2 linked regions of the Orrella dioscoreae genome follow. The protein of the gene in region 1 binds, or shares a complex with, the protein of each later gene. Links are inferred from orthologs where the notes say so. Each region holds a gene or a part of one and is shown on either strand. Other genes may lie near its edges. The genes, in order: groL and metK.

Evidence for each region.
Region 2: the proteins of groL (region 1) and metK are in contact, whole or in part, in a cryo-EM structure (PDB 8P4O), measured with the Escherichia coli proteins. The link is inferred for Orrella dioscoreae from one-to-one orthologs.

What each region holds. Positions count from the first base shown.
Region 1 is NZ_LT907988.1:3,958,501-3,966,718, forward strand. The notes cover bases 1,914-4,862. They hold groL (chaperonin GroEL), read left to right. Parts: upstream 1,914-2,542; coding sequence 2,543-4,183; downstream 4,184-4,862. Other genes in these bases: ODI_RS18335 (co-chaperone GroES), read left to right, coding at 2,218-2,505; ODI_RS18345 (LysR family transcriptional regulator), read right to left, coding at 4,275-4,862. Outside these bases: ODI_RS18325 (Bug family tripartite tricarboxylate transporter substrate binding protein), read left to right, coding at 1-949; ODI_RS18330 (SMI1/KNR4 family protein), read right to left, coding at 980-1,681; more of ODI_RS18345, read right to left, coding at 4,863-5,198; ODI_RS18350 (short-chain fatty acid transporter), read left to right, coding at 5,334-6,815; ODI_RS18355 (molybdopterin-dependent oxidoreductase), read left to right, coding at 6,836-8,218.
Region 2 is NZ_LT907988.1:4,695,003-4,703,076, reverse strand. The notes cover bases 3,485-6,289. They hold metK (methionine adenosyltransferase), read left to right. Parts: upstream 3,485-4,207; coding sequence 4,208-5,371; downstream 5,372-6,289. Other genes in these bases: ODI_RS21500 (TauD/TfdA dioxygenase family protein), read left to right, coding at 5,597-6,289; ODI_RS21510 (lysophospholipid acyltransferase family protein), read right to left, coding at 3,485-3,859. Also shown: tyrosine recombinase XerC, read right to left, coding at 1-172; ODI_RS21525 (DUF484 family protein), read right to left, coding at 258-989; dapF (diaminopimelate epimerase), read right to left, coding at 1,095-1,994; ODI_RS21515 (lysophospholipid acyltransferase family protein), read right to left, coding at 2,055-2,990; more of ODI_RS21510, read right to left, coding at 2,987-3,484; more of ODI_RS21500, read left to right, coding at 6,290-6,541; ODI_RS21495 (ABC transporter substrate-binding protein), read left to right, coding at 6,673-7,689; ODI_RS21490 (DUF1289 domain-containing protein), read left to right, coding at 7,876-8,074. UniProt on the Escherichia coli protein: Catalyzes the formation of S-adenosylmethionine (AdoMet) from methionine and ATP.

The sequences.
Region 1 (8,218 bases):
CTTGATGCTTTGCCTGATGTTCTGTTCCTATGCGGTCCCCCCGGCCCAGGCAGAGGAATTTCCCACCCGCCCCTTGCGGCTGATCGTTCCCTACACCGCCGGCGGCGCCCTGGACAACATCGCCCGGATATTCGCAGAGGCCCTGGGCAAGAATCTTGGCCAGTCGGTCGTCGTTGAAAACCGCCCCGGCGGCAACAACCTGATTGCCACCCGCGCGCTGCAAAGCAGCAGCCCTGACGGCTATACCTTGATGCTGACCACGAACGGCACGATGTCCATCGCACCGGTGCTCTACGCGAACACGCCCTATGACCCGCTGAAGGACTTCTCCCACGTCGGCCTGGTCTCCAGCTATCCGTACGTGCTGGTCAGCAAGGCAGGCGCCTTTCCCGACTTCGCTACCGTATTGCAGCGGGCCGCCGCAAAACCGGAGAGCGTATCGATGGCGTACACGGGCCATGTGAAATCACTGTCGGTCGACTGGCTGAGCGTCCTGACCCAGTCCAAGATCCTGAAGGTGCCGTACAAGGGAGACAACGACGTGATCAGCGACCTGGCGGGCGGCCGGGTCGACATCGCGATGATCGGCCCCTCGGTGGCCATGCCCCTGGTCACCGAAAAAAAACTGGACGCCCTTGCCGTCACGTCGAAGGCACGCTTGCCCGCGCTGCCCGACGTTCCTGCGGTGAACGAATCCGTTGCAGGATTCCAGGTGGATGTGTGGACGGGGCTGGTGAGCCACCAGAAGGCCCCCGAAGCGAGTCTGGAAGTGCTGCGCAGCGCGTTGACGAAGACGCTTCAGGATCCTGCATTCCAGGAACGTCTGAGCCAGACGGGAGATACGGTGCTGATGGGTAACGGGCCGGCATTCCAGCAACGGATTGCCGATGATCTGGCGCTTTGGGGGAAGGTGATGAAGGACGGGGGGATTCAGCCGATCACGCAGTGACGGTTGGGGTGAACTCAGGACGGGCAGCCCTTATGCTGCCCGATTCTGCAGGTAGAGGCCGCGAAAGAACACGGCCATGTTCGGCCACCAGACTGTAGACCTGTCTGTTTCCCACGCGGCTAGCGGGTCGTCTTCATATTTACTGAAGAACGCCTTGCAGACGCGCGGCGAAGCCGCTTCGCGATAGTCCAACAGGATCGCCTCGCTGCCGGCGCAGGCAATCGCGATCAGCCTTGGGTCAAGGTTGCTGCAATCCAGGTTGCCCTGATCTAGGTCCTCCCATTCCGCGGGCAGGCGTTCACGCAACGGTGCGACGTCCTCCAGCGCCAGATACTGATGGGTTGCCTGGGGAATGGGCACGACGTCGCTGCTATGGGGGTTGCTCATGTCTCCCCAATAGAGGGTTCCCACCCAGCCGCCGTTGAAGTGCTTGTATACGTTGCGCCATGGCATTGGCAGGCGAACGCCCAGTCGGTCTTCTTGCGCGGCAATCTGCGCTTCCGTTAAGCGTCCACTGTCCTTGACGCCAACCCGTCTTTGCCACACACGTTGTTTTATCAATTCGGGATCTGTTTCGGGTTCGATCTCCGTGTGTTGGTCCAGGTACCAGGTGAAAATGTTGTTCACTTCCACACGTGTGGTTGGTTGCTTCAAGCGTTTTGCTTCGCGGCGTAGGTCTGCTTGGACTCGGCGCTCGTTCGGAATCTCTTCAGCCTGGCGCTCTTCCAGCATGCGACGGAAAAGCTGCTCGGTTTCGAGGGGTTCTGAAGGGGAGGGGGAAGATATTAATGTCGTCATTTTCCGTAGACCCCTTGGGGGGCTGAATCAGATCAGGTCGCTACGGCGTCTGTTCCAGCACAACAAGAAGGCTGGAACACTCCGGGAGCTCCCCCTTAATTGGGCTGTGGCATAGGTATTGGATACAAAAGTTGAACAAGGCATTAGCACACCCTGTGGCAATTGGCCTTACCCTGAGTTTGACACGCGGAGACGAACTTCCGGAGCGAAATCCAGCTGGAGACCGTACCACTGCTCGCTAAAAGTGGAGGGATTACCCTGCCGCCTACGACCACCGAGCCAATTCCAAACTCGATGAACTTCGACAGCTGGCGCAAGTTCCAACTTAGATAAAAGTCTCCCCCTCCCCCCTTGAACCCAGCCAAACCATCCCTATAATTAGCACTCATCAGTCGAGAGTGCTAACAACCCTCCGGCTGGGGCAATTTCCTAATTTTCCACCCAACCTATTGATTTAACAGGAGTTCTTCATGGCCCTGCGTCCCCTGCATGATCGCGTGATCATCAAGCGTCTGGACAACGAGCGCAAAACTGCCTCGGGCATCGTCATCCCTGAAAGCGCGGCTGAGAAGCCCGATCAAGGTGAAGTCCTGGCCGTCGGCCCGGGCAAGAAGACGGAAGACGGCAAAGTCCTGCCGGTCGACCTGAAGGTCGGCGACAAGGTGCTGTTCGGCAAGTACGCCGGCCAGTCCGTCAAGGTCGATGGCGAGGAACTGCTCGTCATCCGCGAGGAAGAAATTCTCGCCGTGATCCAGTAATTCTTCTCGACAACCGAATCCATAAAGGAAGCTGCAAATGGCTGCCAAGCAAGTTCTGTTCGGCGATGACGCTCGCGTGCGTATCGTCCGTGGCGTGAATGTCCTCGCCAACGCTGTCAAGACGACCCTGGGCCCCAAGGGCCGCAACGTGGTGCTGGAGCGCTCGTTCGGCGCCCCCACGGTGACCAAGGACGGCGTGTCCGTCGCCAAGGAAATCGAACTGAAGGACAAGTTCGAGAACATCGGCGCCCAGCTGGTGAAGGACGTTGCCTCGAAGACCAGCGACAACGCCGGTGACGGCACCACGACCGCCACGGTCCTGGCCCAAGCCATCGTCCAGGAAGGCCTGAAGTACGTGGCCGCCGGCTTCAACCCCATCGACCTGAAGCGCGGCATCGACAAGGCTGTCGCCGCCGCCGTCGCCGAGCTGCAAAAGCAAAGCAAGCCCGTCACGACCTCGAAGGAAATCGCGCAAGTCGGCTCGATCTCGGCCAACAGCGACTCCTCCATCGGCCAGATCATCGCTGACGCGATGGACAAGGTGGGCAAGGAAGGCGTCATTACCGTCGAAGACGGCAAGTCGCTGGAAAACGAGCTGGACGTCGTCGAAGGCATGCAATTCGACCGCGGCTACCTGTCGCCCTACTTCATCAACAACCCGGACAAGCAAGTTGCCGCCCTGGATGACCCGTTCATCCTGATCTTCGACAAGAAGATCAGCAACATCCGCGACCTGCTGCCCGTGCTGGAACAAGTCGCCAAGTCGAGCCGCCCCCTGCTGATCATCGCCGAGGACGTCGAGGGCGAAGCCCTGGCCACCCTGGTCGTGAACAACATCCGTGGCATCCTGAAGACCACCGCCGTCAAGGCGCCTGGCTTCGGCGACCGCCGCAAGGCCATCCTGGAAGACATCGCCATCCTGACCGGCGGCACCGTGATCTCGGAAGAGACCGGCCTGTCGCTCGAGAAGGCCACGCTAGCCGAACTGGGCCAAGCCAAGCGCATCGAAGTGGGTAAGGAAAACACCACGATCATCGACGGCGCCGGCGATGCCAAGTCGATCGAAGCCCGCGTGAAGCAAGTGCGCATCCAGATCGAGGAAGCCACCTCGGACTACGATCGCGAAAAGCTGCAAGAGCGCGTGGCCAAGCTGGCTGGCGGCGTGGCCGTCATCCGCGTCGGTGCCGCCACCGAAGTGGAAATGAAGGAAAAGAAGGCCCGCGTTGAAGACGCCCTGCACGCTACCCGCGCCGCAGTGGAAGAAGGCGTCGTGGCCGGCGGCGGCGTGGCACTGCTGCGCGCCAAGCAAGCCATCGCTGACCTGAAGGGCGACACCCCCGACCAGAACGCCGGCATCAAGCTGATCCTGCGCGCTGTGGAAGAGCCCCTGCGCACCATCGTCATCAACGCCGGCGAAGAAGCCAGCGTGGTGGTCGACACCGTGCTGAAGGGCAAGGGCAACTACGGCTACAACGCCGCGACCGGCGAGTACACCGACCTGGTCGAGCAAGGCGTGCTGGACCCCACCAAGGTGACCCGCACCGCCCTGCAGAACGCCGCTTCGGTGGCCAGCCTGCTGCTGACGGCTGAAGCCGCCGTGGTGGAACTGGCTGAAGACAAGCCCGCTGCCCCGGCCATGCCCGGCGGCATGGGTGGCATGGGCGGCATGGACTTCTAAGAAGTCCTTGCCTGCCACGACCGGCATGCCGGTCGTGGCGCAAGCCAGTCAAAACAGCCCGGGTGCGAACCCGGGCTGTTTTTTTTTGCTATCAGTGGATATGCGATTCCCGCGCCAGGGTCTTGCCCAGCAGGCGCAAGGTGCTGGAGCAGGCCACCGCGGCCGGCGACAAGGGCGCCCCGCGCAGATACGCCAAGCCGATGTCCATGGACGGCACCGGATCCGAGACCGCGGTCCGGCTGATGCGTCCGCCGTCGTGCGACCAGGGCCGGAAGACCAGGTCCGACAGGATGGTGACGCCCACGTCCTGGGCCACCAGGCTGCGGATCGCTTCGATGGATTTGGTGCGAAACACCACCTTGGGCGTCAGGCCCGTCGCGGCCCAATAGCGGCTGACCGTCTCGACATGCTCGTCCATGTCCAGCAGCACGAACGGCTTCTCGGCGACATCGGCCAGCGAGACCGCCCCGCCTCCCGCAAAGGGATGGTGCACCGAGGTCCAAAGCCGCCGCTCCGAGCGCAGCAGGGTTTCGCGGGTGATCTCGGGCGTGTCGGACAGGTTGGACACCAGCACGATGGCGAAATCGAATTCTCCCTTCGCCAGGCCGTGCTCGATCTGCACGCGATCGAGCTCGACGGGCTCGATCTCGACCTTCGGGAGCTGCCGGCGCGCCACATCGATGATGCGCGGCAGCATGTATTCGGACACGGTGTCGGTGATGCCTAGCCTGACCTTGCCGGTGACCGCCGAGACCGATTCATGCACTTCTTCAAGCGCGACGTCGAGCGTGCGCAGGATGTGCTCGGCATGCCGCAGGAAGCCGTCGCCCTGCACCGTCAGCCGCAAGCCGTTGGCGTGGCGCGTGAACAGCGGCGCATTCAGGGCGGTTTCCAGGCTGCGCAGGGAGGTGGTCAAGGTGGGCTGGCTGACGAAACAGCGCTGGGCCGCGCGCGAGACCTGGCCGGTGGCGGCGGCCGCGACGAAGTGCTGGAGCTGCTTGAGGGTGATCGACATAGAAAATCCCTATATCCATCTATAAAAAATAGAGATTATCAATTTTTGGCGGGTGGCCCTAGCATCTTCCCCCGCGGCGCCCGCAAGGCCTGCGCAGAAATCCGACTCATAAAACTTGAAGATTCTGGGGAAAACATGTCATCGACGACCAAGTCCGGCGGCCTACCCGCGCGCCAATCCGAGCAGCAACCTCCTGGCAGCGATGGCGACATCGGCCTGCTGACCCGCCTGGGCCTGCGCTTTACCGCCTGGGCGGAAAAGTGGTTCCCGGACGCTTTCGTGTTTGCCGCGCTGGCCGTGGCGGTGGTGTCGATTGCGGCCATGATCAACGGCTCCAGCCCGGTCGCCGTGTCCAAGGCTTTCGGTGACGGCTTCTGGAGCCTGATCGTCTTCACGATGCAGATGGCGCTGGTGGCCATCGGCGGCTATGCGGTCGCGACCTCGCCGCCCGCCGCCCGCCTGATCGCGCGCCTGGCTGCCATTCCCCGCACGGGCCGCTCGGCCGTGGGCTACGTGGCGGCGATCAGCATGATCCTGTCGCTGTTCAACTGGGGCGTGTCGCTGATCTTCAGCGCGCTGTATGCCCGCGCGCTGGCCCGCCGTGAAGACCTGCGCATGGATTACCGCGCGGCTGGCGCGGCGGCCTACCTGGGCCTGGGCGCCACCTGGGCGCTGGGCATCAGCTCGTCGGCCGCGCAGCTGCAGGCCAACCCCGGCAGCCTGCCCAAGAGCATCCTGGACATCACGGGCGTCATCCCGTTCAGCGAGACCATTTTCCTGTGGCAGTCGCTGGTGATGGCGCTGGTGCTGATCGTCGTGTCGATTGCCATCTCGCTGTGGTCGGCGCCCAAGGGCCAGCATGCCAAGACCGCGCAGGACCTGGGCGTGTCGCTGGACGATGCGCCGCCCGCCGCCGCGGAGCCCGGCGCCAAGCCGCGCCCCGGCGAGTTCTTCGAGCGCAGCCCGCTGCTGACGCTGCTGCTGTGCGCGCTGGGCTTCGGCTGGCTGGTGCAGGAGTTCATGACCAAGAACCCGATGGTGGCGATCTCGGGCCTGAACACCTACAACCTGATGTTCCTGATGATCGGGCTGCTGCTGCACTGGCGGCCCCGCAACTTCCTGGCCTCGGTGGCCAAGGCCGTGCCCTCGACGGTCGGCGTGATCATCCAGTTCCCGCTGTATGGCGCCATCGCGTCCATCATGACGTCCACGCCGGTGGGCGGCGTGTCGCTGTCGGACCGCATCGCGCATCTGTTCGTGAGCATCTCCAACACCGAGACCTTCGCGGTGGTGATGGGTGCCTATTCCGCCATCCTGGGCTTCTTCATTCCCTCCGGCGGCGGCAAGTGGATCATCGAGGCGCCCTATGTGATGCAGGCGGCGAATGACCTGCAGGTGCACCTGGGCTGGGCGGTGCAGGTGTACAACGCCGCGGAAGCGCTGCCCAACCTGATCAACCCGTTCTGGATGCTGCCGCTCTTGGGCGTACTGTGCCTGAAGGCGCGCGACATCGTGGGCTTCACCTTCCTGCAGTTGATCGTGCACACGCCGCTGGTCCTGTTCATGCTGTGGTTCCTGGGCCGGACCCTGACCTACGTGCCGCCGGTCATGCCCTGAGGCGCGACGCCCCTGCCCCGATGACTCAGACCACGGTCAAGCAAGGCTTCTGCACCCTGTGCCGCTCGCGTTGCGGCACCTTGAACGAGGTCCGCGACGACATGCTCGTCGCGGTCCGGCCCGACCCCTCGCATCCCACCGGCCAGGCGATGTGCATGAAAGGCAAGGCGGCGCCGGAGCTGGTGCACAGCCCGCACCGCCTGCACTCCCCCATGCGCCGCACCCGGCCCAAGACCGACGAGGACCCGGGCTGGGTGCGCATCAGCTGGGAAGAGGCGCTGGCCGAAGTGGCCAGGCAGCTGGGTCATTACCGCGACACCTGCGGCGCCGAGTCGGTGGTGTTTGCCGTGACCACGCCCAGCGGCACGCCGCTGGGCGACAGCATCGACTGGATCGAGCGCTTCGTGCGCAGCTTCGGCAGCCCGAACATCTGCTATGCCACCGAGATCTGCAACTGGCACAAGGACTTCGCGCATGCGTTTACCTTCGGCTGCGGCATGCCGCCTGCCGACTATGCGCAAGCCGACCTGATCCTGCTGTGGGGCCACAACCCCACCAACACCTGGCTGGCGCAGGCCAATGCCGTGGGCCAGGGCCGCGCCCAGGGCGCCAGGCTGGTGGTGGTGGACCCGCGGCCGACGGCGCTGGCGCAGCAGGCGGACGCATGGATGCCGGTGCGTCCGGGCACGGATGCCGCGCTGGCGCTGGCCCTGTCGCACCTGTTGATCGAGTCGGGACGCTATGACGAGACCTTCGTGCGCGACTGGACCAACGCGCCCCTGCTGGTGCGCGAGGACAATGGACTGTTCCTGAAGGAACGCGACCTCTGGCCCGACGCCGCGCAGGACCGCTACATGGCGTGGCACCAGGCCGCCCGGCGCGCGGTGCCCTATGACACCGAACTGGCGGCCGCCGAGCAAGGCAGTGCCGATTTCAGCCTGCGCGGGCGCGTCGTGGTGCCTGGCACGGCGCTGGCGTGCCGGCCTGCGTTCGACCACCTGGCGGCCATGTGCGCCAGCTATCCGCCCGACGTCGCCGAGCGCGTGACGGGCGTGCCGGCCGCGACGCTGCATGCGGTGGCCGACCTGCTGGCGGGCAGCAAGCGCATCGCCTATCACGCCTGGACGGGCATCGGCCAGCACACCAACGCGACGCAATCCGAGCGCGCGGTGGCGACGCTGTACGCCCTGTGCGGCAGCTTCGACAAGGTGGGCGGCAACCGGGTGCGCCAGGGCGCGCTGACCAATCCGGTAAATGCCCTGGCACTGCTGCCGGCCAGCCAGCGCGCCAAGGCGCTGGGCTTGCAGGAACGCCCCATCGGCCCGCCCGCCCACGGCTGGGTGACGGCGCGCGATACCTACAGGGCGATCCTGCGGGGCGAGCCTTACAAGGTGCGCGCGATG
Region 2 (8,074 bases), 740 kb from region 1 along the record:
GGCCTTGCGCATGCAGGCGTGCCAGGTATTGGCGGATATGGGCGTGACGCAGGGCCTCGGGCGGCGTGTCGCCGGCGAGGGAGACGAGACGGGCGAGATCGTGACGGTAGCCGGCAAGCGTGTGCGGGGAATAGCGGCGCGCGGTCTCCAGGTGGGACAACCAGCGCGCCATGCTGTCGGGCAGGCCTTGCGAGGCAGTGGGCGGCGTGCCCGCGGGCGCTGCCGCGCTGGTTGCGGAAGCGGCGCCCACGATGCGCTCAGGCCTGCGGCGTGAGGCGTGCCAGCGCGGCGCTGCCCAGGCGGCCGATGCGGGCGAGGAAGGAGGTGCCCATGCCGGCCGCGAAGCGCTCGGCGTCGGGCGAACCCAGCACCAGCAGGCCGAAAGCGGGCGAGTCGGGCGTGGGACGCAGCGGCACCAGCGCCATCGAGCCAGGCGGCGTCGCCAGCCAGGCGGCGGCTTCCGCGCAGGCCTCGGCTTCACCCGGCGTGGCGGGTTCCTTGCCCGCCTGGGCGGGCACGGCAGGACCGCAATAAGGCGCCTTCAAGGCATCGGCATAGGCGCGCAGCGTGTCCGAGACGGGTTCGCCGGCGGTGCCGCCTTCGATGGCCAGCGGGGCCCACAGGCGCAGGCCGACGTCCTTCAGGTCGAAGACCTCGGCCAGGCCCAGCGTGACCAGCGCGGGCAGGCGCTCGGCGTGCTGTTCCGCCAGCAGGCGCTCGCACCACTGCTGTACCTGGGCGCCGATGCCTTCGTTGGTGGAGGCGTTGTGCACGAGTTCGTTCAGGCGCCATTCCAGTTCGCGCTGGCGCTCGCGCAGCGTGAGGATCTGGCGCTCGCCCAGCGAGATGGCGCGGCTCTGGTGCGGGTGCGGCACTTCGAGGGTCGCGAAGACCTCGGCGTGCTCCTGGAGGAAAGCGGGGTGGTCCTGGAGGAAACGGGCAACGGTCTCGGCGGAGAGTTCGTCGGCGTGCGTCGCGGCAGTGCTCATTGCTGGGGCGTCCTTCTTTCAGTATCGGGCATTGCCAGGGGCGTGTCGGCCCCAGGGGTGTCCGGACGGAACCGCGCGGCGCATGCCGGCCGCGCGGCCAGGGTGTCAGGGTTGGGCGGGCAGCGATGCCACCAGGGCGTCGACGTCCACGGTGCCCGAGAAAACGGTCGTGGCGGGGCCGGTCATGCGCAGGCTGTCGCCCAGCAGGGCGATATCGAGCACGCCACCGCGCGTGTGCACGGCCACGGGCGAATCGAGCAGGCCACGGCGGATGCCGGCGGCCACTGCCGCGCAGGCGCCCGTGCCACAGGCCAGGGTTTCGCCCGCGCCGCGTTCATGGACGCGCAGGCGGATGGTGTGACGGTCGACGACCTGCATGAAGCCCGCGTTCACGCGCTTGGCAAAGCGCGGATGCGATTCGATGTAGGGGCCGACGCGGCCGACAGGTGCCGTGTCGACGTCGTCGACCACCTGCACCGCATGGGGATTCGAGATGGCGACCAGGGACAGCAGCACCGACGCGGGGCCGCCCGGCGTGGCGGCCTCGTCCAGCGGCAGTTCCCACAGCGTGTCGGCGTGCTCGGGCCGCGAGGCCAGGCCGGTGGTGTCGAAGGGCAGCGCGGCGGGCTCGTAGCAGGTGAGGCCCATGTCGACCGTCACGCGGCCGTCCGCCGTTGCGTCCAGCACGATGACGCCCGTGGCGATCTCGGCGCGCAGCGGGTTCTTGCTGGACAAGCCCTGCTCGTGCACGAAGCGCACGAAGCAGCGGGCGCCGTTGCCGCAGTGCTCGACCTCGCTGCCGTCCGCGTTGAAGATGCGATAGCGGAAGTCGGCATCGGGGCGCGTGGCGGGCTCGACCAGCAGGATCTGGTCGGCGCCGATGCCGAGGTGCCGGTCGGCGAGCGCGCGGGCACGCGCCGCCGTCATCTGGATGGGCGAACGTACGCCGTCGAGCACGATGAAGTCGTTGCCCGCGCCGTGCATTTTGGTGAATGGCCAAGTCATCCCGCCATTATCGCCTAGTTGGCGGGCGATGGCGTGCCCGGCGCGGATGTTGCAACCGCCTCAATAGAGGCCGGGTTCGCCAGGGGGGCGGGTCTTGAAGCGGCGGTGCACCCAGTAGTATTGGCTGGGCATGTCGCGCGTCCAGTCCTCGACCATCCGGTTGATCCGGGCGGTGGCCGCCTCCAGGCCGTCCTCGCCCGGGAAGTCCGCCAGGGCGGGCAGAACCTCGATGTGATAGCGGCCGGTGGCAGGATTCCAACTGCCGCGGATAGGCAGCACGGGCAGCTTCCACGTGCTGGCAAGTTGCGCGGTGGCGGGGATGGTGGCCGCCGGCGTTCCGAAGAAAGGAACGAAGAGGGAACCCTTGCGGCCGAAATCCATGTCGGGCAGGTAGTACAGGGGGCGGCCCGCTTTCACGTGGCGCAGCAGGGGCCGCACGCCGTCCCGGCGGTTGACCAGGTGGACGTCGTTGAAGCGGGCCCGGCCTTCACGTACCAGCGCATCGACGTCGGGGTCGCTTTGTGGTGAGTACATGGTGGCGCCGCTCGGCGTTTCCATGGTCAGGCGAGAGGCTGCGGCATCCAGCGCGATGAAGTGCGGGGCGAGGAGGATGCAGGACTGGCGGGCGGCGACCAGTGGCTTCAGGTTTTCCTCGTAGCCCGACAGGGAAACCAGTTCGCGCACGCGTTCGGGGGGGGCAAACCACAGTACGCCGCGATCCACGACCGATTGTGCCAGGGCATGGAAGTGATCGCGCAGCAGGCGCTCGCGCGCGGCTGCGTCCAGCTCGGGAAAACAGATCTCCAGGTTGCGGCGGGCAACCCGGGCGCGTGGCCGCACCAGCCGGTAGGACAGTCCCCCCAGCAGTTTGCCGAGCCGCAGGCGAGTCGTGTTGGAACGGTTTCCGAACCACGTGAACAGCGCTTTGAGTGCGCGGTATTTCCATCCGCGCGGGATGGCGGGTGGCGCGAGGGATGGGTGCCGGTCGTCCGTCATGCCGCGTCTTCCGAGGGCAGGGCGCCGGGGGCCGCGGGTGCGCCTTTCGGCGTCTTGTAGCGGTTGTACCCCCAGAGGTACTGCTCGGGGCAACGGCGGATGAGGCTTTCCATGGTCTGGTTGATCAGCGTCGCCTGCGCCTCGGGGGATTCGGGCAAAGGCTCGGGCACGGGCACGTAATGCATCTGCCAGCCAGCGCCCTTGGGCAGACGCTCACCGGCGACCAGCACGACGGGCGCGTTCGTCTGCCTGGCCAGCCGGGCCGGCAGGGTGACAGAATAGGCTTGGCGGCCGAAGAAGGGCGCCCAGACGCCTTCGCCTTCGCCGGGCGCCTGGTCGGGCAGCATGCCGATGTCCTCCCCCTGGCGCAGTGCGCGCACGAACGCCCGCACGCCAGACTGGTTGGCCGGCACGACCTTCATGCCGGCGGATTCGCGCGCCAGTTGCATGACGGGGGCAAGCGCGGCCTTGCGCGGCGGCCGGAACATGACGGTGAGCGGATGCCGGCGCACCCTGTAGCGGGCGGTGATCTCGAAACAGCCCAGGTGGGGGGTCAGGTACAGCACGCCGCGGCCCTGCGCGTGCAGCGCGGCGATCATCGCCTCGTCCTCGGGGCTGCTGCGCACGCGCGCCAGGCTGTCATCGCTGCGGAACCAGACCCGTGCCAGTTCCAGGATCATCGCGCCGGTCTCGCCCGCCGCCCGGCGCGCGAAGGCCGGCGAGTCGTAGCCCGCCTGGGCGGCATTGGCGCGCAGGCGTTGGCGGTACTTGGTGGGCAGTGCATAGACCAGACGTCCGACCAGTCGGCCCAGGCCCTGGAGGAGGGAGAGCGGCAGGTGGGACAGCAGGCGAAACAGGAACAGCAGCATCGGCGGGCGTCGGGAATGGGGAGGGCGGACAGGCTTGCCGGCAGGCCTGGGGAGGGCGTCGCCGGGCCGGGGCGCCATGGGGTTGCTGACGCCATCCGCGAGAACATGTGCTATTTTCGCTTAAAATCACTTTGGCCGCCGAGTTAACGACAACTTGCGGGGCGGCCGCGGTTCCCTGTCTTGCCAGATGCTGGCACCGGCATTGAACCAGCTGGGGTGGCCGCCAGTCCATTCCTACCGCTAAAGCGTCGCGCCCAGATCCAAGCGTTCGTACTACGGTTGCATTTGGGGCTTCGCGCCTCAGTCAACCCGTGCCGTTTATCGGACACATTTACAGGACGTCATCTCGTGGCCCAGAACGATTTCCTCTTCACTTCCGAGTCCGTTTCCGAAGGTCATCCCGACAAGGTCGCCGACCAGATCTCGGACGCCGTGCTCGACGCCATCTTCACGCAAGACCCGAACGCTCGCGTAGCCGCCGAGACGCTGTGCAATACCGGTCTCGTCGTGCTGGCAGGCGAGATCACCACCACTGCCAACGTCGACTACATCCAGGTCGCGCGCGACACGATCCGCCGCATCGGCTATGACAACACCGATTTCGGCATCGACTACAAGGGTTGCGCGGTGCTGGTCGCCTACGACAAGCAGTCGCCCGATATCGCCCAGGGCGTGGACCGCAGCGCCGAGGACTACCTGAACCAGGGCGCTGGCGACCAGGGCCTGATGTTCGGCTATGCCTGCGACGAAACCCCTGACCTGATGCCCGCTCCCATCTGGTACTCGCACCGCCTGGTGCAGCGCCAGAGCGAACTGCGCAAGGACGGCCGCCTGCCGTGGCTGCGTCCCGACGCGAAGTCGCAGGTCACCTTCCGCTACGTCGACGGCAAGCCCGTCGAGGTGGACACCGTGGTGCTGTCGACGCAGCACGCGCCGGAGATCTCGCAGTCCGACATCCATGACGCGGTCATCGAGCACATCATCCGCCCCAGCTTCCCCGAAGGCCTGATCACCGACAAGACGCGCTTCCTGGTCAATCCGACCGGCCGTTTCGTCATCGGCGGCCCGCAAGGCGATGCCGGCTTGACCGGCCGCAAGATCATCGTCGACACCTACGGCGGCGCATGCCCGCACGGTGGTGGCGCGTTCTCGGGCAAGGATCCCTCGAAGGTCGACCGTTCGGCTGCCTATGCCGCGCGCTATGTCGCCAAGAACGTGGTGGCAGCCGGCCTGGCGCGCCAGTGCCAGGTGCAGGTGAGCTACGCCATCGGCGTGGCCGAGCCCATCAACATCACGGTCTATACCGAAGGCACGGGCATCATTCCCGATGACCAGATCGCCAATCTCGTGCGCGAGCACTTCGATCTGCGCCCCAAGGGCATCGTCAACATGCTCGACCTGCTGCGCCCCATCTACACCAAGACGGCGGCCTATGGCCACTTCGGCCGCGCCGAGCCCGAGTTCACGTGGGAACACACGGACAAGGCCGAAGCGCTGAAGAAGTCGGTCTGAGTGTGATCGTCGAGGCGGGCCGTCGCTCCGGCCTGCCCTGATCGCCAGAGGCGCCCCGCGGGGCGCCTTTTTCATGCGCGCGGCGGGCAAGGCCGTGCGTGGCGCGATCTCCCGCATGTCGACATATCCAATCGTTCGTTGGGAGCGCATGGCGGCATCGCTAGGATGACAGTGCGGCCGTCCTGGCGATGGCCTTCATTCCCCGATAGCCTGGAGACAGTCACCATGAGCGCCCACGCCGACCTGCCCACCTTTGGCCTGGACATCCGCCCGCTAGCCGGCCGCATCGGCGGCGAGGTGCGTGGCCTGCGGCTGTCCGACGAATTGACCGACGAGGTCTTCGGCCGGGTCCGGCAGGCCTTGCTGCATTACAAGGTGCTGTTCTTCCGCGGCCAGTCGCATCTGGACGATGCCGCGCACCAGCGCGTGGGCGACCGCTTCGGCAGGACCGTGGCGCATCCCACGGTGCCGGCGCCCGCGGGCACGCGCATCTTCGAGCTGGATGCATCGCGCGGCGGCGGCCGGGCCGACTCCTGGCATACCGACGTGACGTTCGCCGAGGCCTTCCCGAAGTACGGCATCCTGCGTGCGGTGACCGTGCCTGCCTATGGCGGTGACACCATCTGGGCCAACACTGCCGCCGCGTATGCCCACCTGCCCGAGTCCCTGCAACGCCTGGCCGACGGCCTGTGGGCGGTGCACAGCAACGACTATGACTATGGCGCGAGCCGCACGGGCATCAGCGACGTCCGCTTGAAGCATCACAACGAGGTGTTCAAGGCCACCGTCTATGAAACCGAGCATCCGCTGGTGCACGTGCATCCGGAAAGCGGCGAGAGGGCCTTGCTGCTGGGGCACTTCGTGCGTCGCATCGTGGGCCTGCCCACCACCGAATCCAGCCGCCTGTTCGAGATCTTCCAACAGCGCGTGATCCGTCCCGAGAACACCGTGCGCTGGTCCTGGCAGAAGGACGACGTCGCCATCTGGGACAACCGGGCCACCCAGCATTTCGCCATCAACGACTATGGCGACCAGCCGCGCCTGGTTCGCCGGGTGACGGTCGAGGGCGAACCCGCCGTGGGCATCGATGGCCGCCGCAGCGTCGCGCGCCGCGGGCCTGGCGTGGACGCGCCCAGCCAGGCGCCTGCCGCGGTGCCGGTCGCAGCCTGACACGGCGGGGCGCGTCCTCGCCAGGCCCGTCGGTTCCATGTCGTGACGTACCCGCCATGGCCACCTGTACAGGCGTGCCTTGCGGGCGCGTGCATGCCTTTTCCTTTCCTTTCTTTCAGGTGATGGGTTCCATGGTTCGTTTTTCCTTTGTCCGTGCATGGGGCGTCGCACTGCTCGGTGCGAGCCTGATGCTGGGCGCCGCGTCCGCGATGGCCGACACGTCCCGCATCGCCGTGGCAGACCAGTTCGGCCTGGGCTCCTTGTTGTGGAACGTGGTCAAGGACCAGAAGTTGATCGAGAAGCACGGCAAGGCTGCCGGCGTCGATATCGCCGTGGAGTGGAAGCGCCTGTCGGGCGGCGCGGCGATGAACGAGGCCGTGCTGTCCGGCTCGATCGACGTGGGCACGGGAGGCGTGCCGCCCTTGCTGACCTTGTGGGACCGGACCCGCGGGCGGCAGGAGGTGAAGGCGATCTCGGCCATCGTCTCTACGCCGCACTACCTGGTCACCAATCAGCCGCGCATCCGCAGCCTGGATGATTTCTCCGATGCCGATCGCATCGCGGTGCCGGCGGTGAACGTCTCCATCCAGGCCCGCCTGTTGCAGATGGCGGCCGCCAAGCAGCATGGACAGGCCCAGTTCAATCGCTATGACGCCCTGACCGTGGCGCTGCCGCATGCCGACGCGACCAGCGTGCTGCTGGCGGGCGGCAACGCCGTCGTGGGCAGCTTTGCGGGCGAGCCCTTCACGACGCTGGCCTTGCGCAACCCGTCGGTGCACAAGGTCATCAGTTCCTACGAGATCCTGGGCGGCCCGCATACGGTCAACCTGATCTGGGCGACCAGCCGCTTCCGCGAGCGCGAGCCCAAGGCCTATCGCGCGGTGCTGGCGGCGCTGGCCGAGGCGCAGACATTCGTTCAGGCCGACCCGCAGGCGGCGGCCGATGTCTTCCTGCGCCAGGGCGACTCCAGCCTGCCGCGCGAGCAGGTGCTGGCCCTGATCCAGAATCCCGAGACCCGCTATACGCTGGTGCCCGAGAACACCTTCCCCTTTGCGCGGTTCATGCACCAGGTGGGCGCGATCAAGCACCTGCCTGCGTCCTGGAAGGACTACTTCTTCGAGGAGGCCTACGCCCTGGGCGGGAGCTGAGGCGGGCGGCCAATGGCCCGGTCAGGCATTCACGCACCCGCCGTAGGGACAGAAAATGGGGCCGCAAGGTCTGGTGCTAAGCTTGACGCGATGTGTGCAACACCCGACTCCCTCTTGCCGCCCCCTGCGGCGGCCCCGTCCGATGACAGGGACACCGCTGCCGCCAGCGGCGTCCCGCTCCACCGTATCGAGATCAAGACCGCGCGCGGCACGTTCGTCGCGACGGATTCCCCCTGCGTGGCGGTCTGCTCCACCCTCTATGACGACATCTGCCGGGGCTGCGGCCGCACGGCCATGGAAGTCGCCAATTGGGTCTTCATGAACGAAGCGGAAAAGCATGAGGTCTGGGTGCGCATCCGCGCCCAGGGTTATCCGCGCCGCAACA